Regions from separate parts of the Ruegeria sp. AB5 genome, predicted to be linked through region 1. Evidence: riboswitches for the same ligand, from Rfam matches in the RefSeq annotation. Region 1 holds a riboswitch; each other region holds the start of a gene.

What was found. Region 1 has a riboswitch for cobalamin ahead of ACR0L4_RS08395 (DUF1636 family protein). Riboswitches for the same ligand answer to the same signal wherever they lie in the genome.
Region 2: linked by a shared signal. The riboswitch ahead of ACR0L4_RS21025 (hypothetical protein) and the one ahead of ACR0L4_RS08395 (DUF1636 family protein) in region 1 are both predicted to bind cobalamin.
Region 3: linked by a shared signal. The riboswitch ahead of ACR0L4_RS11000 (DUF1636 family protein) and the one ahead of ACR0L4_RS08395 (DUF1636 family protein) in region 1 are both predicted to bind cobalamin.

What each region holds. Positions count from the first base shown of each region.
Region 1 is NZ_JBQGAE010000003.1:184,761-195,511, forward strand. Features, by position in the region: gene ACR0L4_RS08380 (iron ABC transporter permease) at 1-818, opposite strand, end outside; gene ACR0L4_RS08385 (ABC transporter substrate-binding protein) at 819-1,769, opposite strand; gene ACR0L4_RS08390 (ABC transporter ATP-binding protein) at 1,782-2,558, opposite strand; gene ACR0L4_RS08395 (DUF1636 family protein) at 2,555-2,902, opposite strand; cobalamin riboswitch at 3,010-3,211, opposite strand; gene ACR0L4_RS08400 (D-lyxose/D-mannose family sugar isomerase) at 3,375-4,040, opposite strand; gene ACR0L4_RS08405 (carbohydrate kinase family protein) at 4,060-4,986, opposite strand; gene ACR0L4_RS08410 (glucokinase) at 5,023-6,024, opposite strand; partial or broken gene ACR0L4_RS08415 (GH1 family beta-glucosidase) at 6,046-7,350, opposite strand; gene ACR0L4_RS08420 (substrate-binding domain-containing protein) at 7,353-8,384, opposite strand; gene ACR0L4_RS08425 (ABC transporter substrate-binding protein) at 8,599-9,957, shown strand; gene ACR0L4_RS08430 (carbohydrate ABC transporter permease) at 10,014-10,751, shown strand, end outside.
Region 2 is NZ_JBQGAE010000018.1:59,249-69,999, forward strand. Features, by position in the region: gene ACR0L4_RS20980 (extracellular solute-binding protein) at 1-1,004, opposite strand, end outside; gene ACR0L4_RS20985 (c-type cytochrome) at 1,175-1,690, opposite strand; gene ACR0L4_RS20990 (prephenate dehydratase) at 1,811-2,644, shown strand; gene ACR0L4_RS20995 (SRPBCC family protein) at 2,806-3,273, opposite strand; gene nudC (NAD(+) diphosphatase) at 3,313-4,296, opposite strand; gene ACR0L4_RS21005 (bifunctional 2',3'-cyclic-nucleotide 2'-phosphodiesterase/3'-nucleotidase) at 4,491-6,329, shown strand; RNA gene ffs (signal recognition particle sRNA small type) at 6,369-6,467, shown strand; gene rsgA (ribosome small subunit-dependent GTPase A) at 6,624-7,652, shown strand; gene ACR0L4_RS21020 (alpha/beta hydrolase family protein) at 7,687-8,544, opposite strand; cobalamin riboswitch at 8,702-8,921, shown strand; gene ACR0L4_RS21025 (hypothetical protein) at 9,010-9,417, shown strand; gene ACR0L4_RS21030 (DNA polymerase III subunit gamma/tau) at 9,557-10,751, shown strand, end outside.
Region 3 is NZ_JBQGAE010000005.1:59,845-70,595, forward strand. Features, by position in the region: gene ACR0L4_RS10965 (cobalt-precorrin-6A reductase) at 1-113, shown strand, start outside; gene cobJ (precorrin-3B C(17)-methyltransferase) at 104-868, opposite strand; gene ACR0L4_RS10975 (precorrin-2 C(20)-methyltransferase) at 865-1,593, opposite strand; gene ACR0L4_RS10980 (precorrin-8X methylmutase) at 1,590-2,219, opposite strand; gene cobG (precorrin-3B synthase) at 2,219-3,346, opposite strand; gene cobN (cobaltochelatase subunit CobN) at 3,343-6,636, opposite strand; gene cobW (cobalamin biosynthesis protein CobW) at 6,640-7,695, opposite strand; gene ACR0L4_RS11000 (DUF1636 family protein) at 7,692-8,072, opposite strand; cobalamin riboswitch at 8,166-8,371, opposite strand; gene ACR0L4_RS11005 (NAD(P)-dependent oxidoreductase) at 8,456-9,472, shown strand; tRNA gene ACR0L4_RS11010 (tRNA-Cys) at 9,511-9,584, opposite strand; gene ACR0L4_RS11015 (protein-L-isoaspartate O-methyltransferase) at 9,812-10,465, shown strand; gene ACR0L4_RS11020 (TolC family outer membrane protein) at 10,560-10,751, shown strand, end outside.

The DNA.
Region 1 (10,751 bases):
CGGGCGATATGGGGTACCATCAGGCCGACAAACCCGATCACACCCGCAACCGAAACAAAGCTCGCGGTAGCAAGCGCCGCCACGAAAAACATCCGAAACCGCAAACCCTGAACCGGGATACCCAGCGTCGACGCGGTGAAATCTCCGGTCAGAAGGGCATCGAGCCATCGACTGCGGTAGAGCGCGTAACCCAGGATCAGGCCAAGCCCGATCAGCACAAGCGGAAAGGTTTCCCATCTTGCCAGACCCAGACCGCCCAGCATCCAGAAGATAACGGAATGTGCGGCGCGGCTGTCGCCAGCGAAGATCAGGTAATTTGTGATGGCTGAGAACAGAAAGGATACGGCAAGCCCGGCGAGGATCAGCTTTTCCGGCGCACTGGTGCGCAGGCCCTGTACCAGAGCCAGAACAATACCCGACGCAATAAGTCCGCCGCAGAACGCCGCAAGCGGTAGTGTCCAGATACCCAGAACGTCTCCGGTCACGGTGATGACCAGAACTGCTCCGGCCGCAGCCCCCGATGACAGGCCAAAAAGAAACGGATCGGCCAGGTCATTGCGCGTTGTTGTTTGCAGGACCACACCCACGACGCCCAGCCCGGCACCGATCACCGCCGCAAACAACGCCCGGGGCAGCCGCAGGTCAAAGACGATCCGGTGCAAGGGAGACATGTCACCCTCTGTCAGGCCGGTTCCCAGAGCGATGGCGGTGAACACCTCGATCAGAGGGATCGAGGTGGTGCCATAGATTGTCGAAAGCAGCAAAAGGGCGGTCAGAACGACCGCCCCCAGCAGGACCGCGCGGCCCGTTTTGGTCATTCAGTGCGTCCCCGGGTGCATGGCTATTGCCATTTTCTCAATTGCTTCGATGTTTGCGGGTCCCGGCGTCAGCTCTTCGTAGCGCAAACCGATCCAACGCGCGTTCTTGACCGCATCGGTCTGAGACATCACGGGGTGATCCTGCAGGAACTTGAAGGTATCTTCCGCGCCATTGCCGGTTTGATAGTCCAGCAGCACCAGAAATTCCGGGTTCGAGGCCGCGACGGCTTCCCACGACGTGCGGCCCCAACTGGTATCCATATCATGGGTCACGTTCACACCACCGGCAGCCGCGATCATCGCGTCCGGGATTGCGAATTTGCCCGCAGTGAAGGGCGCATCGGCCGGGCCATCCAGCAGGAAAACGCGCGGTTTGGTCAGATCGGCAGTTTTTGCTTCGATTGAGGCCAATTGCTCTTTCCAGCCCGAGACAAGCTCTTGCGCCTTGTTTTCGACATGCATGACCTTGCCCAGACGCAGTACGTCGTCAAACAGCAGGTCCATGCTTGCCTGGGGACGGTCTTTGTTCAGGTGAACGCAGCTTTCGGTCAGAACCATGGTTTTGATGCCAAAGGGTTCCAGAGTGTCAGGTGTGACTTCACCGCCCGGCTGCATGCCATAGTACCATCCGGCGAAGAACAAATCGGGCTCGACGGCGACAAGGTTTTCGACCGTGGGATATTTCGGGGCCAATTCAGGGATGTCGCCGCGCTGCGCATCGAAATCCGGGCTGGTTTTGTACCAGCCGGTAATGCCGGTTAGGCCGACAACGCTGTCCTGCAGGCCCAGAGCAAACGCCATGTCGGTCATGTTCATGTCGTGAACAACAATCCGTTCGGGCTTTTGCTCGAATACCAGCGGTTCGCCGCAATTGTCGACGGTCACTTCACGCGCCGCCGCGCCACTTGTCAGGCCGAACACAAGGGCCACGGACCAGAGTTTCTGCATCATCAATTCTTCCTTTTACGATGACAGTGTTCGTCTTCGGATATCCAGCGCCGGGATCACACGGCCTTCGTGCTGGAAACAGAGGTAGTCGACGCCGAACGTGTCGCGGACACGATCAGGGGTCAAAACGTCATTGACAGGCCCAAAGGCGGTCAGACGGGTGGATTTCATCAATGCAACATGGCTGGCGAATTCCGGGATCATGACCAGATCATGAACGATCATCACCACGGTCACACCCAATTCCGCGACCAGAGACAGCATGTGCCCCTTGGCATCGGGGTCCAGATGATTGGTAGGTTCGTCTAAAAACAGCAAGGACGGGTTCTGGGCCAAAGCGCGGGCAATATGGGCGCGCTGTTTCTCACCGCCTGACAGTCTCGACATCTGTTTGTCGGCCAGATGAGACAACTCGGCGATGTCCAGAACGCGTTGCAAATCCGCTTTGTGGTTTTCGGCGGATCGGTCGGCTTTGATCGGGATCTGACCCAACGCCACATAGTCGCGCAAGCGCAACCGTCCGTCCGGCACTTCCTGTTGGCCGACAACGGCAATCCGTCTGGCCCGTTGCTGAGACGACAAGCTCCGCAGGCTTTGGCCCTGAATACGCACATCACCAAGCGCCAGGCGTGCCACCCCGCAGAGCAGGTTCAGAAGCGTGGTTTTTCCCGCACCGTTCGGGCCGGCAATGGCCAGGATCGACCCTTCCTCAAGCGTGAATGAGGCACCTTGCAACAAGACATCCCCATTCAAGGCGTAGTACTCCAAGCCCTCGGCAACCAAAAAACTCATGACGCATCCTCAGTTGGCAAACGCGGCATGCGAGACAGGGTTTTTGTATACAAAGCCAAGGGGCGGTTCGTCGCGCTTGTCCAGCCATCCTTGCTTTCGCGGAACTGGTAGGCGAATTCGGCCAAGGCGCTCAGGTCGTCGGTTGTTTGTATGTCACCAAACAGGTATTGTGCTTTGCCTTTGGCTTGCAGACCTACTGTCATGGGGCGGTCACATCCCGCCATGCAGTCGATCAGATGCGTGGTGAACCCGCCCGGAAGCTGACGGCTCAGTATCTTCTGCGCCTGTTTCGCCGGAATCGGGCCCATGCACGTGGCGCAGATCAGGACAAAATGATCAGACATGAACAGCTTGATCCGCCTGACCAAGGGTCAAGTGCAGAGCGGATTTGCTGGTTGCATCAGCAAGCGGATTTGCCATCAAGCCTCCTTCCGGGACGCCCCGCCCCAGGTTGGTTCAACATCTGATGGCAGGTCTCCTGACTTGCGGGTCATCGCTTGGCCAACCTTCCCGATCCTATGGACCAGTGGTGATGTGGCGTCGCTTTCCGCTTACAGTTGCGGGGGCAGTTACGGCCTTGGCCCGAGGGCCGCACCGTATTCCCATTTTCATCCGTCGGGACAAGCCTTCGGGAACCATCCCGCTCAGCTAGTCTGGTGATCATAGACTTGTCAAGCGCGTGTTTGATCGGTTGAAAGGCGTGGCTGTCCATGCCAATCCGTACAGACGGTGTTCAGCCTGTCTACCGTTGATTTCGAACCCTCAATGCGCAGGCCAAGTCGCGGACGTGAACCACACGCGCGGGCTCAACAGGGGCTAGTAGTCTGCGACCAGCAGGAAATCGGGCGCGGTATCCTCGTCAATTGAGGCGAATCGAGGGATAGGATCCTCAAAAACGTTGTCTGTCCGGTCATCATTGACTGTCGAGACCTCGCCGATCAGACAATCCCCGCGTTCGGCCCAGAACGCATGCCATATACCTGGCATCAAGGTGACGCTTTGACCGGGTTTCAGGCGCAGATGTTCACCGGGTTTGATCGTGACCGGGCAGGCGTCGCTGGGCACCACCACCGGCGTATCACGGTCGATGCCGCCATCCGGGTCCGAGGCGTAAATCTCCATCACCAGATCACCACCGCCGCGATTGATTATATCCTCGGCCTTGATGATGTGGCGGTGCATCGGGGAAAGCTGCTTGTCCCGTGAAATCAGCAGCTTTTCTGCATAGAGCATCCCGCGCCCCTGATTCAGGTCGCTTACGTCGCCATTGCGCAGGGTGAACAGGAACAGACCCAGATCATCGAAATTGCCTTGCCCATAGTCGGTGATGTCCCATCCCAGACCGCGTGAGCGGACGCTTTCAGCCTTTGCACTGCGCATCTGATCGGGGGTCCAATCGGCAAAGGGCGGCAGAACAGCGCCGAAAGAGTGGATGAACTCGTGGGCCTCGGCCTTGATGCGGTTGACGTCGGATCGTTTCATTTTGGGTCCCTCTGAGGGGTTAAAGCTCGTGCGACCAGGGTGGGTTTGCCCCGGCACGCGATACGGTGACTGCGGCAACTTTGGCGCCCATGGCAAGCGCATCCCGCAACACATCAGGCGACAGGGCACGCAGGCTGGATTTCGAAAGCTGACCTGCGCTTTCCAGTGCAGCCAGCACACCGGCATTGAACGTGTCGCCCGCACCGACCGTATCCACAACCTGTACAGGCTTGACAGGTACGGAAACCTCGGAGCCGTTGGACAGATAGCCTGACGCACCTTCGCCACCGCGGGTCACAATGACAACCGAGGGTCCGGCCTGCAAAAGAAGCGGTACTTTTTCAGCGTGGCTTTCTGGGCCTGGGATGATCCAGTCCAGATCCTCGTCCGATACCTTTACGATATCCGATTGCCCAATCATGCGATTCAGACGGGTGCGGTATCGGGTCTGGTCCTGTATGAAACCGGGTCGGATGTTGGGATCCAGCATCACCGCCCGCTCAGCGCCATGCCGGTCCAGCATCGCAGCGTAAGCGTCGGCACAGGGCTCGCAGGCCAGGCTGATGCCGCCGAAATATAGCGCGGAAACGGCAGGCAAGTGATCCGGCAGATCTTCGGCCCGCAACATACGCCCGGCCGTGTTTTCATCGACGAACGTGTATGAGGCGTGACCGTCCTTGAGTTGAACAAATGCCAGCGTAGTCGGACGATCCGAAATGATCACATGTGTGCCGTCAACATGGCTGGCGCGAAGGTCATCGGCCAATTGTTGCCCGAACATGTCCGAGGACAGCCCGGTCAGCATTCCGACGGGTGCGCCCAGCCGACCCAACGCAATCGCAGTATTGAAAACCGCGCCGCCCGAATGCGGAACAAACCCATCCGTGCCGGATATGGTCGGTTCGGCAATCATGTCGATCAGGGCTTCACCGCAACACAGGATCATCCCATTTCCTCTTCTGCTTAGGCTCTGGCGGCGAGTCTACCGCTGGAGCGCATTTTTACAGAAGTTGTTAGCGCCAACAATGCCAAATTCGTCTTGTTCCGAGATATAGAGGTTCATGGTCTTCCGCAGGTCGCTGAAGCGACCGCCCGCGTTGAATGCCGCCTGAAAACTATCGCCGAACAGCCACCGGTTTTTTTCGGCAACGCCGCCAACCAGGAACACGCCGCCTGTTGGCATGACCGTAACGGCCATATCCCCCATCAGCGCGCCCAGATGGCTGGTGAACAGCTGTGCGGTTCGGACCGCGATTGGGTCACGCCCTACATGCGCGTCCTCAAGAATGTCCCGGGCGGTTCGGACCAGAGGCTGCGTCTGACCCGAAGCCAATCCTGTGGCCCGATAGAGGATCGGCAGACCGGTTCCGCTGAGAAACATCTCCGCCTCTAGTACCAGAGAGCCGTCGAAAAAACACTCAGGCGCCAGTTGGATGGCGGCGTCGAAGATATCCACCTCGTCGCGGGTGCGAGGTGACAGGCCAACATGACCGCCTTCGCCCGAAACGGTATGATAGTGCCCTTCGGAATACAGCAAGGCCCCGACGCCAAGACCCGTCCCGGGACCAACAACAAGACGCGTTCCTTTGGGCGGTGTCGCAGCCCCTTGCAGGACAGAGACATCCTTGTCGGTGACTTCGGCCACGGACCATGCTGCCGCAGTAAAGTCGTTGATCACATAAGTATGTGGCGCGCCGGTGGCTTTGGCCAACTCCGCCTCGGACAGGTCGAGATGGGCGTTGGTCAATCGGATACGACCCTCCCGCACGGGCCCGGCGCCAGCGGCGACGACGGCTTGGGGGGCGGTGCCGATGTTTTCCCGCAAGTCGTGCAGCGCATCCAGCAGATCGGGCAAGGTGCCGGTGGGATGCCGGTGCAGCGCGGTCAGTTGACCATCCGTCACAACGCCCAGACGGGTATTCGTTCCGCCAATATCTGCGACCAAGGTCCAATGTGCGTGAACCGCTCCTGTTGGTTGCGCCATGGGCAGGTTTGGTTTGTCGCTGTGTGTCAGCGCAGCCTGAAGGGCGTTAAACGAAGCCTTTGGCGTACGCTCAAGCGTTTCGAAATCCACGTCTACCAACCCAAACCGCTTTTCATAGCCAAAAGCCCATTCATAGTTATCCAGCAAGGACCAGATGAAGTACCCTTTTACCGGTACACCCTTTGTCAGTGCGTCCTGAACGGCAGACAGATGCTGGTTCAGGTAGTCGATCCTGTCGCTATCCTGTTGACGTTCGGCACTGGCCATGCCGTTTTCAGTGACATAGATCGGCAGGTCGCCTGTATAATCCTGTACCGTCCGGGTCAGAAACCGGGTCAGCGCGGCGGGTTCGATTTCCCATCCCATCTGCGTTTTGGGCAAGGGGCCGGGCACCTCGGCCAGACCGGGCCAAGCGGTATCCGCCGGGGCAATCAGCTTGCGGGTATAGTAGTTCAGACCACACCAGTCGACAGGTGCCCCGATCGTGTCGAAATCGTCATGCCATCCTTGGGGCAGGTGGGGTTCCAAGCCTTGCAGCACGTTATCGGGATAGGCCTTTTTGAACACCCCGCCCAAAAAGAAACGATTGTAAATTCCGTCGTATAGAGCTGCGGCTTGGCGCGCTTCGGGGCTTTCATCTGCGGGCTCGGCCCATTCCAGATTGAACACGGCACCCAGATTGGACAGTCCCAACCCGCGCAGGGCCTGAATGGCGCTGCCATGAGCCAGCAAGACGTGATGCATGGCGCGGGCTGCGGCTCGGATATCGCGCAGCCCGGGCGCATGATGACCCTCGAAATGGCTGAGCCAACTGACACACCAGGGCTCATTGATCGGGGCGACAGAGTACATCCTGTCCCCGATCCGGCCCATGATGACCTCGGCGAAATCGGCGAACCAGCCTGCGATATCGCGATTGCGCCAGCCTCCCAGATCTGACAATGCCGACGGCAGTTCCCAATGGTAGAGAGTCGCACAGGGGCGAATGCCCCGCTCTAGCAGAGCGTCGGCCAAACGGTCATAGTAGTCCAGGCCCGCTTGGTTGACCGACCCACGCCCTTCGGGCAAAACACGCGCCCAACTGGTTGAAAAGCGATAGCAGTCGAACCCTGCCTCACGCACCAGATCGAAATCCTGTTCGAACCGATGCAGGTGATCACAGGCCAGATCACCATTTTCACCACGGACCACATTCCCCGGCGAAGCCGCAAATGTATCCCAGTGTGTCTGGCCCGCGCCACCCTGCGCATGGCCTTCGATCTGATAGGCTGAGGTCGCGACACCAAATAGAAAGTCCTTGGGAAAGTCGCAGCGGGTATATTTCATGGCTATAACCTGTTGGGCGCAGGGCCGGTTGATCTGCCAACTACCAGTTCCGCCTCCAGCAATCTAGTTTTGACAGAGTCGGCAGGGGATTTGATCCGTTCGATCAACATCTCGGCAGCCATCTCGCCTGCATCCCGCACCGATGAGCGTGTGGCGGTAAAGATTGGCACATCCTGTCCGTTTTTGAGATAAGACAGGTCATCGTCATGGGCGATGACCGACACATCTCGCCCCATTTGCAGACCGGCTTCCTCCAACGCTCGGCGGACGCCTATTGCCGTGATCATTGAAGACGTCAGAATGGCAGTTGGCGGGTTGGGCAACCGCAACATTTCACGGGTTTCATGATGGCCGTAAACTTCGGTCATTTCGGCGCTGCGCATCAGGGCCGGATCGGGCTGCCTTTTTGCCTGCTGTAGGGCTACCAGATAACCGGCACGGCGCCGTTGGGCGAAATCCATATCCTCAAGCCCGTTGATCAAAGCAATTCGATGGTGGCCCAGATCGATCAGAAACTGAGTGGCTCGTTGAAACGAGCTTTTGTTGTTTACATCGATCCAGTCATATTCGACATCAACCCCGGTTGAGCGCCCGTGAACGATAAACGGCACCGCCATCCGGGTCAGAACTTCAATCCGGGGTTCGTTGACCTTGGGGCCTTGCAGCACCACGCCATCGACCGCGCCGCGCTGGAACAAACTGCGATACGCCTCTTCTATCGACGTATCGTCGGCACTTGTGAACATCAGGTCATAACCATGTTCAGCATATGTCTTGACGGCACCTGCGACGAAATCACCAAAAATCGGGTTGACCATCTCATGTCGGGAGGAGCTTGGAATCACGTGGCCGATCACCATGGATCTGCCTGTTGCCAGCCCTTTGGCACGGCTGTTTGGCCGATACCCGTGCTTGGCGGCGGCGGCCTCGACGCGCAGGCGCGTTTCGGCATTCACTTCCGGGTAGCCGTTCAATGCCCGACTGACCGTGGTCTGCGAAAGGCCGAGGAGTTCTGACAGCTGCTTTAAGTTCATGTCGTTTCAAACCGCCTACAAATCCGGGCTAATTACGTTTTGTTGTGAAACACGGTGTCCGTCAACCCGATTTGGGTATGAGGGCTAATAAAAATTGGCAATACTTGGTGATTCAGTCATTGACAGAGAGTGGATGTTAGCGGATAAACTTTCGATTCAAAGCGCTTTGAAAATTGAGTCTCAGTAGCGCATTTGGATTTTGGGAGGAGAACTTATGAAACACGCGCTTTTCGCAGGTGCGGCCACGTTTGCCTTGGTGGCGGGAACGGTCCATGCACAGGGTGAGTTGATCCACCCGGTCGGCGAGGGCAGTTTTGACTGGGATGGGTTTCAAGCCTTCGCAGACGCCCATGATCTCAGCGGTCAGGACCTGACAATCTTCGGCCCATGGCTTGCGGGTGAAGGGCAGTCATTCGAAAATTTGGTTGCCTATTTTGATCAGGCGACTGGAGCGAACTCAAGCTATGTCGGGTCGGATTCGCTGGAGCAGCAAATTCTGATTGATGCCGCTGCCGGATCGGCTCCGAATCTGACTGTTTTTCCACAACCCGGCCTTGCGGCGAATATGGCCAGGAATGGCTACCTGACGCCGCTGGCCGAAGGGTCAGCGGACTGGATCAAGGACAACTTTGCAGCTGGTCAGTCTTGGGTCGATCTTGGCACGTTTGAAGACGCGGATGGCGCCAGTAATTTCTATGGGTTCTTCTTCAACGTGAACGTAAAGTCTCTGGTCTGGTACAGCCCCGAGAATTTCGAAGACTTCGGCTATGAAGTGCCTGCAACCATGGAAGAGTTCAAGGCGTTGATGGACCAGATGGTCGATGACGGTGAAACACCGCTTTGCGTGGGCCTCGCGTCGGGTGGCGCAACCGGTTGGCCCGCGACAGATTGGGTCGAGGACCTGATGCTGCGCACGCAACCACCTGAGGTCTACGACCAGTGGGTCTCAAACGAAATGAAGTTCGATGATCCTCGTGTGATCGCGGCCATCGAAGAATATGGCAGCTTTACCCGCAATAACGACTATGTGGTCGGTAACGCCGATGACACCGCTGCAATTGACTTTCGCGACAGTCCAAAGGGTCTGTTCGATAGCCCGCCGGCCTGCATGATGCATCGTCAGGCCTCGTTCATCCCGGCCTATTTCCCTGATGGGACCGAGTTGGGTGTGGACGCGGATTTCTTCTATTTCCCGGCCTACGCCGAGAAAGATCTCGGAACCCCGGTTTTGGGGGCAGGCACGCTGTTCACCATCACAAATGCAAGCCCGGCAACCGAGGTGTTCATGGAGTTCCTCAAGACCCCGTTTGCGCATGAGATCATGATGTCTCAGGATGGGTTCCTGACGCCGCATCTGGGGGCAAACCCCGAGAATTACGCCAACAACACCCAAAGGGGGCAGGGCGAGATTCTGACCAACGCGACCACCTTCCGCTTTGATGGCTCTGACCTGATGCCGGGCGCGGTAGGCGCAGGAACATTCTGGACCGGTATGGTCGACTATTCCTCGGGTGCGAAAGATGCCGCCACCGTAGCGGGCGAAATCCAGTCCTCTTGGGATGCCGCGAAGTAACAGATGTCATGGGGCGGCCCTTTGGCTGCCCCGTTTCCAAACCGGCGAGGGTTATCATGACACCGGCACTTCAGGGCCTGCTGACCATCATCATCGGTGTGTCGGGTTGTGTGGGCTACTTCTACCTCTCGAACAAATTTCTGGACAATGTCCTGTTCCCGCCGCGCGGGCCGAACGCGGGGCGCAACATCAACCGCGCGAACATGATCCGGCCTTGGCTGTTTCTGTTTCCCGCTATGGCGGCACTTGGCCTGTATCTGGCCTATCCGGTGGTTGAGACATTGCGCCTGTCGCTCACGGAACGCGTGCCCGGCGGCGGGTACAGATGGGTTGGCCTGAGCAATTACACCCAGATGGCGGCCGAGCCAAAGTTCTGGGAGGCCATGCGCAACAACATGTTCTGGCTGATCGTGGTGCCTGCAATGTCCACCGCCTTTGGCCTGCTGGTCGCACAGCTGACCGATCGCATCCGCTGGGGCAATTTTGCCAAATCGCTGATCTTCATGCCGATGGCGATCTCATTTGTCGGCGCCTCGGTGATCTGGAAGCTGGTATACGACGCGCGCCCGGCGGAACAGGACCAGATCGGCATCCTGAACGCTTTGTATATTTTCTTTGGCGGGACCGAACCGCAGACATGGCTGACCGTTCCCTTCTGGAACAGCTTTTTCCTGATGATCGTTCTGGTCTGGATTCAGACCGGGTTTGCGATGGTGATCCTGTCAGCTGCCTTGCGTGGCATCCCAGAAGAAACCGTCGAGGCCGCCATTCTGGACGGCGCCAACCCGTTCCAG
Region 2 (10,751 bases), on a different contig from region 1:
AAACCAGACGGTGTCGGCGGGCTGCCATCCTTGATTTCGTCACGCACAACCGAACCTTCAGTCAGCTTCGGAAAGTCATAGCTTGTCGCCCAAAGCTTTGGGTCACTTTCGATCCGCATCGTGTATTCGCCAGCCTTGAACCCTTCGAATGCAGCGGTCTGATCCGCAAAATACTCGACCCGGATGGTGTCAAAGTTGTTTCGGCCCACGTTGAAAGGCAGGTCTTTGCCCCAATAGTCGTCGCGGCGTTTGTAGACGATGCGGCGGTTGATGTCGTAACTGTCCAGCTTGTATGGCCCGGACCCTACGGCGACCTCCAGTCGAGGCTCGTCCAAACGACGAGACTCGTCTGCTTCGAACCATGCTTTCGAGAAAACGGGTGTGGATCCAACGGTTTCGATCAGGCTTCGGCGCGTTACGTCAGGGTTGAAGCTGAATTTTACCGTATGATCGTCCAGCGCCTCGGCCCCGGTGACCATACGCCCGACGGCCTGCGCATAAGACGGCAATCCCTGCTCGATAAACAGCCGGTGGCTGTACACCACATCATCGGCCGTGACCGGGGTTCCGTCCCAGAACATGGCCTCGGGACGCAGGTGGAAGATCACATAGTTGCGCCCTTCGTCGTATTCCAGACTTTCCGCCACTACGCCGTAGTACTGACCGACGCCGTCATCCGAGCTTTCGAAAAGACGGTCATACTGGATGGTGGTCAAAGCCCCGCTGCGGCCCTTTCGCGAATAGGGGTTCAACGAATCGAAGGTTCCCGACGCAGCTAGCGAAAGCTCACCCCCCTTGGGGGCGTCCGGGTTGACATAGTTCAGATGAGGATAGTCGGCAGGGTAGTCCAGATTGCCGAAGTAGGAATAGCCGTGGCTGCGCGTAATGTTTTCATCATTCGCCTGTGCAACCTCAGCCCCCCCAAACAGTGCGGCCATGAAACCCAGAACCGCCCCCCAATGCCGAATTTCCAATTTTCGCGCAGTAGGCGGGAGGGGTGTCATATGGCTCATCCTCTGGAGTGTTGTCGTCTTCAATGTCGGTTCGGCAAGCTAAATCGACAGCCCTGACTGATTCAAGTTTAGAATGCGTGAACGCTTTGTGAAGATTCTCGACACAAAAAAAGCCGCTACACAAGGCAGCGGCTTTGGGATTGTCACAATCGTGAAGGCAATCAGTTGCCGATGGTCTGCAAGTAGGCAATCAAATCTGCACGCTCTTGCGGCTTTTTGAGGCCTGCAAAGCTCATGGACGTGCCCGAGATGTAGCTGCTTGGCCGCTCCAGGAAAGCATCCAGCGCTTCGGGGGTCCAGTTGCCACCATGCGCAAGCATGGCCGCGGAATAGCCGCCAAAGCCTTTGGCCGTCCCCAGCGGACGGTTCACAACCGCGTACAGGTAAGGGCCAGTGCCGTTTGCACCGTCTTCCAGCTTGTGGCACGCGGTGCACTTGCGGAAGACACGTGCGCCTTTTTCGGGGTCAGCGGCGGCCAGCAGATCCTCGAACACCACCTCTTCACCATTGGCGCTTTCGCCCGCGCTTTCGGTTTCGATGATGTAAGCGGCCTGCGCATCGCCGTGGCCACCATGCGAATGATAAAGGATGTCGCCACCCCATTTGGCAAGAAGCAGCACCAGGAAAGTGCCGAACAGGCCTGCGGCGGCCTTGGTAACTGTCATCGTGTCGAACATTGATCGCGTGTCCATTTCAGCTGTCTGGGCAGGTGTCTAAGGCTTCCCCTGACGAGAGGCAAGGTATAGACACCGCGACGAAACGCCCAATTCTGGAACTTGTTGCACGGAATCGACCAAATGACCAATCGCATTGCTTTTCAAGGCGAACCCGGCGCCTACAGTCACGAAGCCTGCCGCAAAGCGCGCCCGGATATGGAGGCGCTGCCCTGCCGCACCTTCGAAGATGTGATCGAATCGGTTCGCTCGGGCGAGGCCGATCTGGCGATGCTGCCGGTCGAAAACACGACCTATGGACGTGTGGCTGACATTCACCGGCTGCTGCCCCATAGCGGCCTGCAGATCATCGACGAAGCCTTTGTCCGGGTGCACATCAACCTGCTTGGGGTGCCAGGCGCAAAACTGGAAGACGTCACCGAAGCCCATTCCCATCTGGTTCTGCTGCCCCAATGTGCCGGGTTCCTGCGTGAACATGGCATTCGCGGACGGGTGAGCCCCGACAATGCGCGCGCTGCCCGCGAAGTCTCCGAGGCGGGAGACATCCATTCGGCCGCACTGGCAAGTGAACTGGCCGGTGAGATTTACGGCTTGAATGTTCTGGCCCGCCATATCGAAGACCACGGCGACAACACCACACGCTTTCTGGTGATGTCCAGAGATTCAGACATGTCCCGGCGCGGCGCGCATGGCATGATCACCAGTTTCGTTTTTCAGGTCCGCAACATTCCGGCGGCGCTTTACAAAGCCATGGGCGGGTTCGCCACCAACGGAATCAACATGACCAAGCTGGAAAGCTACATGGTCGATGGCTCGTTCACCGCCACGCAGTTTTATGCGGATATCGTCGGGCATCCGGAAGACCGGAATGTGCGACTTGCCATGGAAGAGCTTGAGCATTTCACCACCAATGTGGAGATTTTGGGCGTCTACCCGGCGGCCCAACAGCGCGGGTAGGTCTCTAACTTCAGGCCTTCATGGATGGACGTTTCGTCCCGTTCGGCGCTGGCCGGTGGGTGATCATGCTTTTGCCGCTGCTGGATACGCCGTATAGGAAAATGATCTGCGCCATTCGTCGCGTACCTCGGTTCTATGTTCGGTCGTTGACCGGCCAACAATCACGAACCATGCCGATAGCGCTGCTCCAACTCACTGGCGAATTCGCCCAATCGCATCTGAAAGCGCTTTCGGAAACGTGCCTGCCCAAGCTTCATGGACTGCAACAACAAACGCGCCGGGAGAGACTTGGCGCTCAGTGACAGATCCACACTCAATCGGGTGCGGCGCTGCGACAGCGCCAGAAAGTCGACTACAGTCACGCCAGTCATACCCTTGCTGGTCGCCTCGAAACGCATCTGGGACGGGTGTTCGCAGTCTGTCATGACAACCGACATCTGCCGAGGCTTGCCACGCAGTTTGAACTCGGTCTCCCACGTCATGCCCGATGCAGGCACAGCGCCGCCCGAGATGCGTCGCACGTCAATGCCGCGCCGCATCGCCAAACGTTCGAACCGTTCGAAGTCGGCAACCATGTCGAAAACGGAATGAATGGGGGCTTCGATATCTTCCCGCGCTGAAAACTGCATATCGGCCTTTGCTGCTCGTTTGTTCGCCTTAGTGTTTCTTTAGTCCAGCGTATCTGCAAGCCAGTTCTGTAGCAGGAAATGCGCAATGGCCCCCTTGCGGGCCGGCAGCAAACGCGGATGTTCCCCTGCAAAAGCCTGCATCATTTCGGATTTGCTGACCCACATCGCCTCTTCGATCTCGACCGGATCGATTTCAATGTCACGCGACAAGGCTTCGCCTGCGCAGCCAAACATCAGCGAGGCTGGAAAGGGCCAGGGCTGGCTGGACAGGTAGGATACAGGACCAACTGGAATGCCCGCCTCTTCCATCACCTCGCGACGGACCGCGGACTCAAGCGTTTCGCCAGGCTCCACAAATCCTGCCAGCAACGAGAACATACCCTCGGGCCATCCCGGCGACCGTCCCATCAGAACGCTGTCGCCGTGGGTGATCAGCATGATCACAACGGGATCGGTGCGGGGAAAGTGCTGCGCGCCGCAGGTCGGGCAACTGCGCTGCCAACCCGCCTGAGATATATCGCTGAGCGCGCCACAGCGGGCACAGTACTTGTGTATCTCATGCCAGCCAATCACGGCCTTGGCCGTTGCCGCCAACTCGGCATCCCGCGACGAAAGCCGGGTCATGATCCGGCGCAACTCGGCAAAAACATAGCCTTCGGGCAAATCGGGATGTTGCTGCTCGGACCGATCAACGAAATTGCCCAAAGCCGACAGATCCTGCCCGTCCGCGTCCCACCCCGAAATATCCGCTGCAAAAACGGCTGCACCGTTTTCAGTACAGCCAAGCAGAATCGGAGCCCGCACCACTCCACCCGGGCCCGCGCTGACCAATGGATGCGTCATCGGAACCAGACCTAAATGATCCAGTCCCGTGCCCTGTACCAACACTTTACCCCGCCACAAAAGCATGCATCGGGCGGCCGGGTCTTGGGCAGCCTCAGCCAGCTTGGCCTCATCCCCACGCAAATGAGCCGCACGCTCAAGACCCGAAGTGCCGAATGTCACATGTTCCGCGTTTCTCATTGGGGTCCCCTTGGCCTGCTGCGCCTAGGGCTGCCATGACTGCAACGGTGTTGCAATGGCTATTCAGCACCGCAAAAAACAGCGTGATGCGGTCGAAACACCGCAGGACGATCCTGGATTTTTCATTTATTCATGCATGCAATGAATTTGCCTAAGCCTCACTATTCAAAAGTAGAAAACCGAACGTGACCCCAATGACTCCGGGCGCTGACCAGGCGCAGGATACAAGTGCGCATATCCGCATTCTGGCAACAACCGATCTGCATATGAACCTGACAGGGTTCGACTACTACGCAGACACCCCCTACCCGACAGTCGGGCTGACACGCACAGCGTCATTGATCCGAAAGGCCCGGCAGCAGGCAGAAGGCGCCCTGGTACTGCTGTTCGACAATGGTGATGCTTTGCAAGGCACACCCATGGGTGACTGGGCCGTGCAAAGCGACGGTCGACACCCCATGATGCAAGCATTCGACGCCCTGCGCTATGACGCGGTTGGACTGGGCAATCATGATTTCGGTTTTGGTTTGAACGTGCTGGAACGTATTCTGGCACAGGCCCCCTGCCCCGTTCTGTGCAGTAACCTGACCCGAACCAACGGCACGCAAAGCTGGCTGCACAGCGCCATACTCGATCGGTTCGCAGGTCATGGTACCCCGATCCGGATCGGGGTCCTGTCTGTCCTGCCACCGCAAACAACGTCGTGGGAGGCCCATCAGCTACAGGGTTCTGTGGTTGCCGAGGACATTCTGGCCTGCGCCCACAGGCACGCAAATGCTCTGCGTGCAGAAGGGTGCGATTTGGTTGTTGCACTGGCGCATTCCGGATTGGAGCAGACACAGGCACGCCCGGGGCTTGAGAACGCGATCATTCCCCTGGCGACCGTTGATGACATCGACGCAATTGTCGCGGGTCACACCCATCTGACATTGCCAGGTCCGGCACATCAGGGGCTTTCAGGTGTTGAAGCCGATAGCGGTCTGGTTCACGGCACCCCTGTCGTCATGGCCGGGTCCGCCGGTTCTCATCTGGGTGTCATTGATCTTCACCTCACCAAAGACCCTCAGGGCCAATGGAAGATCGCTGACCGCAAGTGCTCCGTGCCAACGGCATCGGGCGAAGCGGAAGACCAGGATTTGGCACACCTGTTTCAGCCAGCGCATGTGAATACTCGCGATATGATGGCCGAACCCGTTAGCCAGATCACCCAGAACCTGCACAGCTACTTCAGCCTGTGCGCGCCCGATCGCGGTTTGGCCTTGGTCGCGGCAGCGCAGGCCGCAGCGCTGCGCCCGTGTCTGCACGGAACGTCTATGGCCGAACTGCCTGTCCTGTCCGCCGCGTCGCCCTATAAATTCGGAGGCCGCGCCGGACCGCGACACTATACCGACGTGCGCGCCGGCGAAATCTGCCTGCGCCACATCGCTGACCTGCATGTGTTTCCGAATGAATTGCGCGCAGTTGAAGTATCTGGCAACCAAGTGCGGGACTGGCTTGAGATGTCCGCCAGTGTATTCAATCGGGTCGACCTGAACACCGAGTCAGAGCTGATCGATTCCCGCCGAACCGGATACAATTTCGACGTCTTGTTTGGCCTGACCTATCAGATCGATCTGTCCAGCCCTGCCCGATACAACAGTGATGGCACTGTGACCGATCCCGCCAATCACCGGATTCGAAACCTTTGCCTGAACGCGTATCCAGTGTCGGACGCCCAAAGATTCATTGTCGCCCTCAACAATTATCGCTCCAGCGGAGGCGGGCATTTTCCGTTCGTCACACAAGCCCGAGTGTTTCCGCTGCCTGCCAAAGATATCAAGGGGATAGTGCGAGACTACCTGTCCGATCGTTTACCCCCTGATCCACTCGCGCTCGCGCCACACCCGTTTTCCTTTGCACCGATGCCCGGCGCTCACACGATCCTCAAAACCGGACCCGGCGCACTTGAGCACCTGGCAGAGCTGGACCGCTATGCCCCAGAGGTTTTGGGCCCGGACGCGGATGGGTTCCATAGGATACGACTGGCTTTGTAGCGGGTTGTCATTTTGACAGCGCTTGCCTATATCAAGCCCTGAGAGGTTGGCGCGGGCGAGCGCCTCGCCAACCTGGTCAGGTCCGGAAGGAAGCAGCCACAACGAGCCCCGCTTGGGTCGATGTCCAACCTCTCACTTGTCCGAACCACAAGCCACAGGAGGGCTTTATGATTGTAGCAAAGACCCCTCGGGCGGATCGGTTCTAAACACCAATACCCGACTGCCTGAACACATCACCAACGGATGCGCGCCTGCCATCTGATGGGATTGTCATATCTGAACACAGGCAGACCAATGTCATTAACTCTTTCGGACCTGGGATGGTCCTCACACTTTGCCGCGCAACATGCGTCACATCCGCTTTGCGCACCTTTTCGCATCACAGCCGTTCATCGGGATCGTTTGGTCGGGATGAACGAAGATGGTGAAACTCCGCTACTGGTGCCCAACCAATCCACTGGCGATTTCGCCGTTGGAGACTGGGTTTTGGTCGATGATCAAAAACGGGTTCAGCACCTGCTGAACCGCCGTAGCCTGTTGCAGCGTCGTGCCGCTGGAACAGGGGCCCAAGCACAACTGATTGCGGCCAATGTCGACGTGCTGTTCATCGTCAGCTCATGCAATGCCGATTTCAATCTGTCGCGGCTGGAGCGCTATCTCGCGCTGGCGCACCAGGCAGGCTGCTATCCTGTCATTGTCCTGACAAAGGCGGATGCCTGTTCCGATCCTGCAGATTACGCGGCGCAGGCCGCGCGTTTGGCACCGTTTTTGACAGTGCTGACCGTCAACGCGCTGGACGCTGCTGACGTTCAGCACGTTCTGTCCTGGTGCCCGGCGGGCCAAACGGCCGCTTTGGTCGGGTCTTCTGGCGTCGGGAAGACAACACTGGCCAACGGGATGACCGGACAGAATCAGGCGACGGCGGCAATCCGCGAGGACGATGCACGTGGGCGTCACACCACAACCGGTCGCGCCTTGCACGCAATGCAGAACACCGGTTGGCTTGTCGACACACCCGGCATGCGCGCCTTGCGCCTGCTGGATGCACAGGACGGTGTGGACGAAGTGTTTTCGGACATTCTGGATCTGGCCCAAGCCTGCCGCTTTTCGGATTGTCAGCATGACACCGAACCCGGTTGCGCTGTTCAGGCCGCGATAGAGGCTGGTGCGTTGGATGCGGACCGGTTGGGGCGCTGGAGAAAGTTGCGGCGCGAAGATCAGCGCAACTCTGAGACCGTGGCAGAGGCACGGGCCCGCGACAAAGCCTTCGGCAAAATGGTCCGATCCGTGATGCACATCAAATCGTCCCATAGAGGGGAATGAAGAAAGGGGCGCCGGAAATCCGGCGCCCACCCCTTCAGCCGATCAAGCGGGGCCAGAGGGCTGCATTGCGCCGGGCAAAAACACCGATATGACCAATGTCGGACACTCCGAATTCGCCGGGCGACAACAGGTGTCGTCTGGCCTTTGGCCCGTATAGATCAGCCAGACGCCAAACAGCGTCCTTGGGAACCATTTCGTCATCCGAAAATGCGAACAAGTCGACCGGAACGTCCAACTCATGCCACATTGCCTCTGGCAGGGTGTGACCAAGCTCGGGAACGTAGCTATGCGGCGCGGTACACCATTTGCGCCATTGCCAGTATACAGCGGGCGGCAGGTCCGATCCGAATCCCAACACCTTGCCCGGCAGATACCCAAGACTACGCACAACCAAAGGCACATGCCCGTACCAGAACAGACCCGCCAACGCCCGATAGGGCCATGGGTGATCTCTGAGGGTCACGAGGCCCGAGGAGACACAGATCATGCGATCAATCTTGTCTATGTCCGGTTGCACGGGACCCAGCATTCCCCCAAGAGAATGACCAATCGACCAGTGGTAGGCCTTCGGGAACCTGCGACGCATCTCGGCCCGCGCGGCAGGCATATCGACCAAAGCCCAATCCGCCATCGAAATCTTCGACCTGCGCTGAGGCCCGGTTTTTGAATGTCCGAAATCGCGATAATCATAAGTCAGGCACGCCATACCCTGTTCGGCGGTCAGCCACCGTGCAAAGTGTTGGTAGTAGTCCCGAGGCACCCCCGTCGCGCTATTGAGAACGACAACGCAGCCCGGTTCGTCCAAAGGCCGGTAAAGCCGTCCCGACAGAATCCCAGCCTCTGCCGGTATCCGAATGTCTTCAATCAGAACTGTCTGGTTTGAATCCAACATGGGCCCCTCGGTGCGAAACTGAACTGATGAGTTCACCACACCATGGCCCCATCAGACCCCGACGAGTCAACTCTGATCCCGCATGACCAAACGTCCGCTTTCACCGCAACCCTTCCGCAGTGCAGAAAGTTCGGCTTGACTCAGGGCATGCCCGACCGATAGCGATGCATGTGATGGTTCCCGTCCTCCACAAGAGGCGGGATGAAAAGGGAACACGGTGCGGTTCATTCGGGTCAATCCCGAGCAAACCAAATCCGCGACTGCCCCCGCAACTGTAAGCGGTGAGCACTGCCGAAACACCACTGGCCGCAAGGCTGGGAAGGTCGGTAGGGCAACGACCCGCAAGTCAGGAGACCTGCCATCCTATATGTAACCGAAACTCGGGCGGGGTGTCCGGGCAGGTCCTGACAGCCCTGATCTGTCCTGCCTGATCCGATCCCCTGTCCGCCGCGCGGAGGGCGCAGGATGATCTGGAAGACGACGACACATAGGTTCACGGCAACCATCTGCCAACACACCGGCAAGCCCTGCCCGGCGCTGGCAAGCATGTCGCGCGCGCTGGTAAAGGCTGTTGCACAGGCAGGTCCATCGACCACGGAAGATTTCGAAATCGAAGGCAACGCTGAGCTAACGCACTGCCCCGACGGTTGCACCGCCCGATTTCGCGCCAATCCAAATCTGGTTCGCATCTATTGCGGCTCTGACCCGCAAACAGATACCGACCTGCTGGAGCGCTATGCGGATCTGATGTTCGGGTCCGGGCTTGACAGTTTGCCAGCAAACACAATGACCACGATGCCCTGCGCCATGCTGGAAGCTTTGGCCCTTTCGCCACACGGTTCCGTCTCTGCCGAACATCGTCCCTCGGCCTGAGGACCAGTCAATGCCCTGGCGTGCGACCTTGGCACTTGTACCACGCCGGGACGCATAGCAAAATCACCCTCAAGCCATGTGGACGCGGGCCACATGGCCCACTACGCTGCGGTGACGTCCCGAATCCGCAAGAGCAGACATGACAGACCCAGACAGCCCCACCTATCAGGTTCTCGCCCGCAAGTACCGCCCGGAAACCTTTGCCGATCTGGTGGGTCAGGATGCGATGGTACGCACCCTGAAGAACGCGTTCGAGGCCGACCGCATCGCGCAGGCCTTTGTCATGACCGGTATCCGCGGCACGGGCAAAACCACCACGGCGCGGATTATCGCCAAGGGCATGAACTGCATCGGCCCGGACGGATCAGGCGGCCCGACAACTGAACCCTGCGGCCAGTGCGAACACTGCCAGGCGATCATGGAAGGCCGCCATGTGGACGTGATGGAAATGGACGCCGCCAGCCGCACGGGCGTCAACGATATCCGCGAAATTATTGACAGCGTCCGCTACCGCGCCGCATCGGCCCGCTACAAGATCTACATCATCGACGAGGTTCACATGCTCTCGACCAGCGCTTTCAACGCGCTGCTCAAGACATTGGAAGAGCCGCCCGCACATGTGAAATTCATCTTTGCCACCACCGAAATTCGCAAAGTCCCGGTTACGGTCCTGTCCCGCTGCCAGCGCTTCGACTTGCGCCGGATCGAGCCTGAGGACATGATCGGCCTGTTGCGCAGGATTGCCGCTGCCGAGGGGGCGGAGATTGCCGAGGATGCGCTGGCCCTGATCACCCGTGCGGCCGAAGGATCGGCGCGGGATGCGACGTCGCTTCTGGATCAGGCCATCTCGCACGGGGCCGGGGAAACCACCGCTGAACAAGTGCGTGCCATGTTGGGTCTGGCCGATCGCGGTCGGGTGCTGGACCTGATGGACATGATCCTGCGTGGTGACGCAGCGGGGGCGCTGACCGAACTCAGCGGACAATATGCCGAAGGTGCCGACCCGCTCGCCGTGCTGCGCGATCTGGCCGAGATCACTCATTGGGTCTCGGTTGTTAAGATCACCCCGGATGCGGCAGAGGACCCGACCGTCTCCCCTGACGAACGCGCCCGAGGACAGCAGATGGCCGAAGCGCTGCCCATGCGGGTGCTGACCCGGATGTGGCAAATGCTGCTGAAAGCGCTAGAGGAAGTTTCGGCCGCACCCAACGCCATGATGGCGGCTGAAATGGCTGTGATCCGACTGACTCACGTGGCTGACCTGCCCAGCCCCGAAGAACTGATCAAACGCTTGCGGGAAATGCCGCCGCCGCCCAATGGCGGACCCGGTGGCG
Region 3 (10,751 bases), on a different contig from region 1:
ATGCTGCGCGGGCGCTCGGCGTACCTGTGCTGATGATCGACCGTCCCAACCTGCCGCCCCGGCAGGAACTGTCGTCGGTGGATCAGGTTCTGGACTGGTTGCCTCATTCGTGACCCTCGGCCAGTGTGAACCTTGGTGTGTAGACGATAGGCGGGCCGTCCCTCTTGATGACGCGGGTCAGGGACGAGCCGACAATCACAACGGTTTGCATGTCGGCCATATCCGGCGTCGCATCAGCCAGCGTCGAAATCCGGATCGTCTCATCCGCCCGGCTCACGGCCCGCGCGAACAGGATCAGGCGTTCGGGTTCACACTCTTCACGCAGGATTTCCAGCGTCTTTACAAAGCCTTCCGGGCGCGATTTCGAGCGCGGATTGTAGAACGCCATGGCAAAATCGCCCTGCGCGGCCAGACGCAAACGCTTTTCGATCAAAGGCCACGGTTTGAGGTTGTCGCTGAGGTTTATGGCGCAGAAATCATGCCCCAAAGGGGCCCCCGCCCGCGCTGACGCAGCGAGCATCGCGGTGATGCCCGGAAGCACGTCCACTGCAGTATCGCGCCACTCAACGGGGCCGTGTTCCATGGCCTCGAACACCGCTGCTGCCATCGCAAACACACCCGGGTCCCCGGAAGAGACGACAACAACACGCTTGCCTTCCGATGCCATCTGCAGCGCGTGCCGAGACCGGTCGATCTCAACCCGGTTGTCACTGGCGTGAAGGGTCAGCCCCTCACGTTGCGCGACGCGCGCCACATACGGGATATAGCCAACGACGTCCGTTGCATCTGCTATGGCCGCCGTCGCTTCCGGCGTCACCAGCGCGTCGTCACCTGGCCCAAGGCCCGCAATCTTGACCCAACCGTTCATGGTCGCCGTCCTTGCCCGTGGACGATGATGATCGAAAAATACGGAGTAATCTTTTCGCAGGCCTCGGACAATTTCGTTACGGTCTGGTTGGGCATCTGGGCGAATTCAACGATCCACGCGCGGTCGTACAACCCGGCAGTTTTCAGCGCGCGTTTCACCTTGTCGATATTGCGCCCGATTTTCATAACCACCAAGGCGTCGGTTTGCGTCATGCGCTGCGCCAGATCGTCCTCAGGCAGAGTGCCGACCAATACGGTCAGCACATCATCGCCCCATGTTATGGGATCTCCGGTTGCCGTCCATGCCCCGGACATTCCCGTAATGGCAGGCACGACTTCTACATCAGATTCATCTCGCAACCGGCTGTAAAGATGCATGAATGACCCATAGAAAAATGGATCACCCTCGCACAGCACCACTACGTCCTCACCCTGATCAGACAGTGATTTCAGATGCTCTGCGCAGTCTTTGTAGAAGGCCGAGAGCAGTTCGTTATAGCGCGGATCGCTCAGCGGGATTTCTGTAGTGACGGGATATTCCATCGGGAATTCCACCGCACCTTCGGGGATCATGCCGTTGACGATCTTGCGCGCTTGACCGCTGCGCCCCGGCTTGCGAAAAAACGCCACATGGCGCGCGGTGCGCAGCAAGCGGTCGGCTCTGACGCTCATCAGGTCCGGGTCGCCGGGGCCGAGGCCCACGCCATATATCTTGCCCGCACTCATTCGGCGCGGCTCGCGATGGCGTTAATAGCTGCAACCGTGATGGCGCTGCCGCCGAGACGGCCTTTGACGATGCAGGACGGCACCGGCTGCGCCTCCCAAAGCGCGTCTTTGGATTCGACCGCCCCGACAAAGCCCACCGGGCAGCCAATGATGGCGGCGGGGCGCGGGCAGTCGGGGTCTTCCAGCATGTTCAGCAGGTGGAACAGGGCGGTCGGCGCGTTGCCGATGGCCACCACGGCGCCTTGCAGGTGCGGGCGCCATAGTTCAAGCGCGGCGGCGGACCGGGTGTTGCTCATCTCGGCAGCCAACGGACGCACACGTTCGTCATGCAGGGTGCAGATCACCTCGTTATCGGCGGGCAGGCGGAACCGGGTGACGCCCTCGCTGACCATGCGCGCATCGCACAGGATCGGCGCGCCATTCTCAAGCGCGGTGCGTGCCAAGGTCACAAAACCGGGCGAGAAATGCACGAACTCTTCCAGCCCGACCATACCAGCGGCATGGATCATCCGAACGGCGACTTGTTCCTCATCAGCGTTGAACCGGGCCAGATCGGCCTCGGACCGGATGGTGGCAAAGCTTTGTTTGTAGATCGCCGCGCCGTCGGTTTCGTATTCATAAGGCATCAGGTGAAGTCCATGGTCACAAGTGTTTCGGGGCTCAGCCCGCGCTGGATTGGCTCATCCCCCGCGCGGCCCTGTTTGACAAGATCAAATCGACCGTCCCGGCCGACCAGAGTGACATCGGCAGGACCCATCCGGGCGCAGCCCTTGGCACAGCCCGAGACATGCAGGTGGCCGGGAACGCGCCCTGCCAGCGCACGGGCGATTTCGCGGGTTTCCACCTGTGCCTGCGGGCAGAGCGGGGCCCCGGGGCAGGCGTCGGTGGTCATCAGCGGGTCGGTGCCATCGGTGACGAACGCCGGAGCGGGTATCGCCGCCCCGCCTTCCATCAGGAACTGCCGCCATGGGGTGACCCGCAGGGCAGAGGCACCGCAGGTCTCAATCAACTCCGCAAGCGCGCGCGATGGCAACTGACCGAATGCGGCACCGTACAGCGCGCCCAGGTCGCAGGCTCCGAGGTCCAGTGCGGCACCAACAGGAGCGGGGGCACGACCTTGCCAATCCACCAGCAGGTCTTGCGTTGCAATGACCCGCGCCATGCGGCGGGTCTCGGGTGTTTGACGGTCGGCAAACCACCCTGCCAACGCGATCAGGTGATCGATGGCGTCTGCTTCGGTCACAGACCGCCCGGTTTCGGCCCCGTCGGCGCGCAGGATCAGCCCGTCGCGGCCGGTTTCCAGACGGATATCCGCCGAATCCGCGGCCAGCAGGCGCTGAGGCCCGGTATCGATGGCAAAGCCGAACTTGGCGGGCAGGGTGGGCAGATCGGCCAAACGGTCGATCAGTTCCTGCGTCAGTCGCGCTGTCAGATCGCCGGATTTATAAAGCGGCGTGACCAGAATATTGCGCCGCACCTCTAGGCCCGGTTCTGCGTCCAGCAGGTTCAGCGCCGCAAGCTCGGCCAGCAACGCCTGATGATCGGCCTCTGCCACGCCGCGCAGTTGCAGATTGGCGCGGTTGGTCAGGTCGATGGTGCCATTGCCGAACCGCTGGGCCAACGCGCACAGACCCAGCACCTGCGCAGCCTCCAGCCGGGCCAGACGCGGGCGGACCCGCACAACCAGCCCGTCCCCTGACATCATCGGGCGATGGGCACCGGGGCACCAGCCCTGAACAACCGGCGCGCTCATCGCAACCCCTCCAGATCTGCGCGGATCGAGTTGCGGCGCGTATTCCACAGCCCGGCCTCAAGCAGCGCGCGGAACCGGTCCTGCATGGCCTGATGGGCCTGTGGGTTCTTCTCTTGCAGAAAGGCATCGACCTCGGCGTTGCCCAGCGTAGCATCATGGTAAAGGTCGAACAGATGCGGCGCGACCGTGCCCGACAGATGTGCGAACGAGGCCATGTGATCCAACGTCGCCGCGATTTCGGCGGCGCCGCGAAACCCATGCCGCTGCATGCCCGCGATCCAATTGGGATTGGCGGCGCGAGCATGCACCACGCGGCTGATTTCCTCGGGCAGGGTGCGGGCGCGCGGGGTGTCGGGGTTGGTATTGTCCAGATGGTACAGCTGCGCGGTGCCGCCGGTGATTTTCTTGGCGGCGGCGAACCCGGCTTCATGCGTGGCATAGTCATTGGCCAGCAGCAGATCGGTTTCGGTCAGGTCCTGCAGGTGTACGAAACTGTCGGCATGGGCGACGCGTTCGGTAATGCCATCGACATCCCGCGCGATATGCTCGCCTTCCAATGCAAAGGAACTGGCATCCAGCCAGGCTTGACCGGCCTGTTCGCGGGCCTCGTCGGTATATGTCTCGGACAGGTGTGTCATGTTCAGGCCATAGCTGCCGGGGGCCGGGCCATAGACCCGCGCCGCCGGTTCCTGACCCGCATAGGGGTTCCAGTCGGCGGCCTCGTCGCGCGCGGACAACGCCCGCACCGCCTGGCCATACAGCGCCGAAAGCGTCGGGAACACATCGCGAAACAGGCCCGAGACGCGCAAGGTCACATCCAGACGCGGGCGGCTGAGATCGGTGATCGGCAGAACCTCGATCCCCGAGACCCGTTCAGTACCCTTGTCCCAAACCGGCTTGACGCCCAGCAGGTGCAGGGCCATGGCAAATTCTTCGCCCGCCGTGCGCATCGTGGCCGAGCCCCACAGGTCAACGATCAGGCCTTTGGGGTAATCGCCTTCTTCTTGCAGATGTCGCCGCACCAGCTCTTCGGCCAGTTTCACGCCCTGCGCATAGGCGGCACGGGTCGGAACCGAGCGCGGATCGGTGGTGTAGAGGTTCCGTCCTGTCGGCAGCACGTCTGAGCGTCCGCGATAGGGGGAGCCGGAGGGGCCAGCCTCGATCCGTTTCCCGGCCAGTGCGTCCAGCAAGGCCGCGCGTTCGGCATGGGCCGAGGGCGCGGGGTCGAAATCGCCGGTCACCTGCGGCACGCGGCCATAGATATGTAGCCCGTCGCCGAACTGGCTTTCCTTGATGTCACAGACAAAGCGGTCGATACGGGTGATCGCCTCAGCCGTGCACGTGGCCTGATCCAGACCCAGATCATGTTCCAGCCCGATGGCCTGCGCCTCATCCCGGATGTCTTCCTGCAGCCGGTCGCGGCGCTTGGGGTCCAGCCCGTCGGCGTTCGAGAATTCATCCAGCAGCGATTCCAGCCGCACCATCCGGTCCGGTGTGTCGCTTGTGCGCATCGGGGGCGGGATATGGCCCAGCGTGACGGCCCCGATCCGGCGTTTGGCCTGCGCGGCCTCGCCGGGGTCATTGACGATAAAGGGGTAGATCACCGGTAGATCGCGCACCAACGCCTCTGGCCAGCAATTTGCCGATAATGCAACCGATTTGCCGGGGAGCCATTCCAGCGTGCCGTGGGCGCCGATATGGATCAGCGCATCTGCGCCAAGGCCTTTGCGAAGCCACAGATAGAAGGCGACATAGCTGTGGCGCGGGGTGCGCGACATATCGTGATAGTCGTCATCGCGCAGCTCGGGCGTGCCGCGTTCGGGCTGCAGCGCGATCAGCGCCTTGCCCCGGTTCAGGGCGGTAAAGTGGAAGGCACCATCGGCAAAAACCGGGTCATCTTCCGGATTGCCCCAAACGGATTGCAGATCGGTTTGCAGCTGCTCGGGCAGGTCCGCCAGTGCGGTCCGATAGGCCTCAAGCGGCCACGACAGTCGCGCATCCAAAAGAGTCTCGGCAATCGGCGCGCCGGGTGCGGTGTCATAGCCTTCGGTCTGCAGGTCGGTCAGCATCGCCTCGGCCGAGGCCAGCGCATCCAGACCCACCGCATGGGCCATTTGCCAATCCTTGCCGGGATAGGTGGACAGCACCAGCGCGGGTCTTTGATCGGCCCTAGGTTTGTCGGTCAGGCGTAGCCAGCCGTCCACCCGGTCAATGATCGCCTCGATCCGTTCCGGCTCGGCCCGGTGGGCGAAACGGGAATATTCCAGATGCGGGTCACGTTTGCCCGGTTCTTTGAACGAAGCAATGCCCGCTGAAATACGTCCATCCACCTCGGGCAGGACCACATGCATGGCGAGATCGGCAGGGGACAGCCCGCGTTCTGCCTCGGCCCAGGCCTTGCGGCGTGCGGTGGACAGGGCGACCTGAAACACCGGAACATTGGCGGCGTCCAGCGGGGACGTGCCCGAGGCGCCTTTGCCCGAAAAGGATGTGGCGTTGATGATGGCCGAGGGCGCCAGCGCCACGGCCTGCTCGCGCAACCAGTCAGCGGCAGCAGGGGCCTTGAGGGACGGGGCGAACAGACCGATGGCCTGGAACCCACGGGAACGCAGGCGATGGATCAGGGCCGCAACAGGTGCGGTATCAGCCGAGGTCAGATAGGCGCGATAGAAAGTGACCAAGATGCGCTTGGCATCACCGTCGAAAGCCGTGTCCGCAGGGATGATCCCCCGATCCGGGCACCACGCGCCGCATTCCGGGATCGTCTTGGCCCCCATCACGGGCCCGGCATACAGCCCCGCAGCCAGCGCCATTTGCGCCAACGCCGCTTGTGCGGCAACTTCTCCGCCTGTATCGCAGAGATGCGCCAACCGCCGCAGGGTCGAGACGGGCAGGGTGGAATAGTCATCCAGCCGCGTATCCTCGCGTCCATCGGCAGGCAGCACAGCCACGGCGATGCCCTTGGCCTGCGCCAGTGCCAGAACCTGCTGCAACCCGTAGGACCAGTAGGGCACGCCACCGATCAGACGGATCAGAATGCCTTTGGCCCCCTCCAGCGTCTGTTCGACATAGGTGTCGACCGACAGGGGGTGTTTCAGCGCCGTCAGATTGGCCAGCCGCAGGGTCGGCATCCGCCCATCCGGCCCGCCACCGCGATGCCAGCCTGCCGCGAAAGCGCCAAGGTCACTGTCGGAAAAGGACAGCACCACCAGATCCGCCGGGCTCTGGCCCAGATCGGTTGGGGTCTCCGTTTCCTCTAACCCGTGGCTTTCGCGGAAGACGACATGCATGGCTTACTCGGCGGCCTCGGTCACACCCACGAGGATTTCGCGGATTTCAGCCTCTTTGATGTCGTCATGCTCGGCGATGACCACCAGGCGCGAGCGTCGGTCTTCGCCGGACTCCCATGGGCGGTCATATTGGTGACGCACACGGGCACCAACGGCCTGTACTAGCAGGCGCATGGGTTTGCCGGCGACGGCGGCATAGCCTTTGACCCGCAGGATGTTCAGCTCATTGGCCAGCCGTTCGATATTGGCGACCAGTGCAGCCGGATCAGTCTGTTCCGGCAGCTCGACAATGATGCTTTCGAAATCATCGTGCTCGTGGTCATGGTGCCCATCGTGATGGCTGGGACGCGCGTCCATATCATCCTCGGCAGCGGCCTCAAGCCCCAGCACAACACGGACATCGACGGCGCCTTCGGCCACTTCGACCACGGGCAGCGGGCGCGGGGCCTCGGCCGCGATGATTTCCTTGGCCTTGGCGACACCCTCGGGACCCGCTAGATCGGGTTTGGTCAGCAGGATGATGTCGGCGCAGGAAATCTGATCCTCGAACACCTCGGACAGCGGCGTTTCGTGGTCAATCGAGTCATCGGCCAGGCGCTGGGCATCCACCGCTGCGACATTCGGAGCAAAGCGACCGGCGGCCACAGCCTCGGCATCAGCCAAAGCTATCACGCCGTCCACAGTGATTTTCGACCGGATATCGGGCCAGTCAAACGCTTTCAGCAGCGGCTTGGGCAGGGCCAGACCAGAGGTTTCGATCAGTATGTGATCGGGGCGCGGCTCCAGCGCCATCAGCGCCTCAATGGTCGGGATGAAATCATCGGCCACGGTGCAGCAGATGCAACCATTGGCCAGTTCCATGATGTTTTCAGCCGGGCAATCGGGGATCGCGCAGGATTTGAGGATATCGCCATCTACGCCCACATCGCCAAACTCGTTGACCACAATGGCCAGGCGTTTGCCCTGCGGGTTCTGCATCAGGTGACGTACCAGCGTGGTCTTGCCCGAGCCCAGAAAGCCGGTGATCACAGTGACGGGGAGTTTTTCGAGGTTGCTCATTTCAGGGCTCCAATCGGGGGAATGCGGGCCGCACAGTTTTTGCGGAAATGTTCAGGGCGTTCGCGCCATTTCACCAGACCATCCTCGGCGGCGAGATACTTTGTTGCGCCTTCAACGATGGTTTCGACATGGTCGGTTTCATTGAGGTGCTCATAGACAAAGGTCCAGCGCTCGGGCCCGCCACGCAGCACGATAGAACAACCCTGATCGCAGTTGGACAGGCATTCTACGGCCTTCAGCGTGACACCATCGGGCAATTCGGCCTGTTCCAGCGCCTTGTGCAACAACGCGCCGGGACGCAGCGCATCCTCTTCGACGGACAAGCCGCGACGGCAGGTGGTGCAAACCAGCAGCTCGACCGGTGTGGTCTCGGTCATGTCTCTCATCCCCCCAATCCTCTTTGTGGGGGACGGGGTTTCATGCGGGCCACGTATCGCGACATGGACCCGACACCGGAACACCCCGTCCGGTTTCATCTTCGGGCGTTGGCAGGTCTCCCGGCTTGCGGATGTCAGGGCGTTTGCCCTGTCGGATGTCCCGCCTTCCCGGCACTTGGCCAGTGGCATTGGGCACCCTCTCCGGTCACGGTCGCGGGGGCGGCTGCGTTTGACGGTTTGACCGCTGACGCATTCCCTTTTCATCTGTTCTTACAGACACCAACAGAAGGGACATGCGGCACGCGCAGGCAGCTTGTCAAGCGGGTTGCAGGGCTGACACGGGCAAGGGGATGAAAAGCGACCTGCCAGGGTCGCTGGGCGGCATGACGGTACCCTGGGCGGCATGGTTTCATGGCCGAAACACTCGCAGGGAGAAGCGATCTATGAAAGTTGGGTTCATCGGGCTGGGAAATGTGGGCGGAAAGCTCTCGGGGTCGCTGCTGCGCAATGGAATCGATCTGACGGTCCATGACCTGAATTCTGATCTGGTACGCGCGTTTGCAGACCAGGGGGCGAAACCCGCAGACAACCCGGCGCAGTTGATGCGCGATTGCGACGCCGTGATCACCTGCCTTCCCTCGCCTGCGGCCTCGGACGCGGTGATGCAAGAGATGCTGCCCGAGGTTGACCCCGGTAAGATCTGGATGGAGATGTCCACAACCGACGAGGCCGAGGTCAAGCGGTTGGGTGCTTTGGTTCTGGAGCGCGGAGGGGTAGCCGTTGATTGCCCTGTCTCGGGTGGTTGCCACCGCGCCGCGACGGGCAATATCTCGATCTTCGCGGGCTGCGACCGCGCAACATTCGAACGCATATTGCCGTTCCTGACCACAATGGGGCGCCGGGTTCTGCACACCGGAGAGCTGGGCTCGGCCTCGGTCCTGAAGGTTCTGACCAACTATCTGGCCACGGCCAACCTGATCACCTGCGCCGAGGCTCTGGTCACCGCCAAGGCGGCAGGCATGGATCTGAATACGACCTACGAAGCGATAAAGATTTCGTCCGGCACGTCTTTTGTCCATGAAACCGAAAGCCAGGTCATCCTGAACGGGTCGCGCGATATTTCCTTTACGATGGACCTTGTGAAAAAGGATATCGGATTGTTTCAGGACGTTGCAGACCGGGCCGGAGTTCCCCTGGAAATCAACCCGGTGATGATCAAAATCTTCGAAGATGGAATCGCCCGTTTTGGCGACCGCGAACTCTCCCCGAACATCATTAGGCGTCTGGAGGAGTCCACGGGCCTGGACGTCCGCGCGCCAGGTTTTCCACCGGAAATGCAGGACGATGAGCCAGAAGAGCCAGGGTATGAAGTCGTACCGCAGGGGCGTGTGTCAACTTAGGCCGTGTGTGCTACGGGCGGTTGAGAGTTTTGTTGTTATGGAGGCGAGTACCGGAATCGAACCGGTGTACACGGATTTGCAATCCGCTGCGTCACCACTCCGCCAACTCGCCTTTTCAAGTAAAATCAAATACTTGCCGTGGTGTGATGGGCGTTTTAGCAGCTTTCACAAGGGGCGTCCAGAGGATTGCTGTCGATTTTGACCTTCGGCTGAAGAATTGTGGGGCTTGTAGCCTATGCGATCTTGGTGTCAGTTGCGGGTTGCGGCATCACAGCCGTTGTCGATGGATGCAGACTGTGGCACAAGCCTGACATCCAGGGGAATGAGACGAGAGACCAAATGGCAGATTTCGCAGCCCGACGCCGCACTATGGTTGATACACAGGTTCGACCCTCTGATGTGACCAAGTTTCCGATCATCGATGCGATGCTTGTCGTTCCGCGCGAGCGGTTCGTGCCGGACGCACAGCGTGAAGCCGCCTATGTCGAGGGGCTGATCGAGCTTGGCAACAACCGGTGCATCCTTGAGCCACGTACATTGGCCAAGATGTTGGATTCACTGAACATTACGAAAGATGAGGTTGTTCTGGATATCGCTCCGGCCTTCGGCTATTCGACCGCTGTGGCCGCGCGGATGGCGCAACTGGTTGTCGGCGTGGAAGCTGACGAAGCCCTCGCTTCCGAAGCGCAGTCGGTGTTGACTGAGACCGATGTCGACAATGCAATCATTCACGTTGGGCCTATGGAACAAGGCGCGGCCGAACACGGACCTTATGACGTGATAATGGTGCAAGGTGGCGTGGAGCAGGTGCCCGACGCGCTACTGGCGCAGTTGAAGGATCAGGGACGGATCGCCTGCCTGTTCGTTGACGGGCAGTTGGGCACGGTTCGGGTCGGTCGGAAATCTGGCGATGTCGTAAGCTGGCGGGATGCATTCAATGCCAGCGCTCTGGTTCTGGATGGTTTTTCCAAAGAGAGTGCATTTTCGCTATAGTCCGCCGGTTGTTGAACCAGCTACCTTGATTAGTTGAAAACAAAGGCGCAAACTGCCGGAGAGGCAGTGTAATTTCGTTTTGAGAGGATTTGGTATGCGTGGAAAGACAGCAGAAAAGCTGGTCAAAGCGCTTGCGGTAACTGCGGGCATTGCCCTGAGTGCGCTTCCAGGGCGCATGGCGTGGGCAGACAACCTGACCGATGCGTTTATCGGGGCGTATAATACCAGCGGCTTGCTGGAACAGAACCGGGCGTTGTTGCGGGCCGCAGACGAGGATGTGGCGATC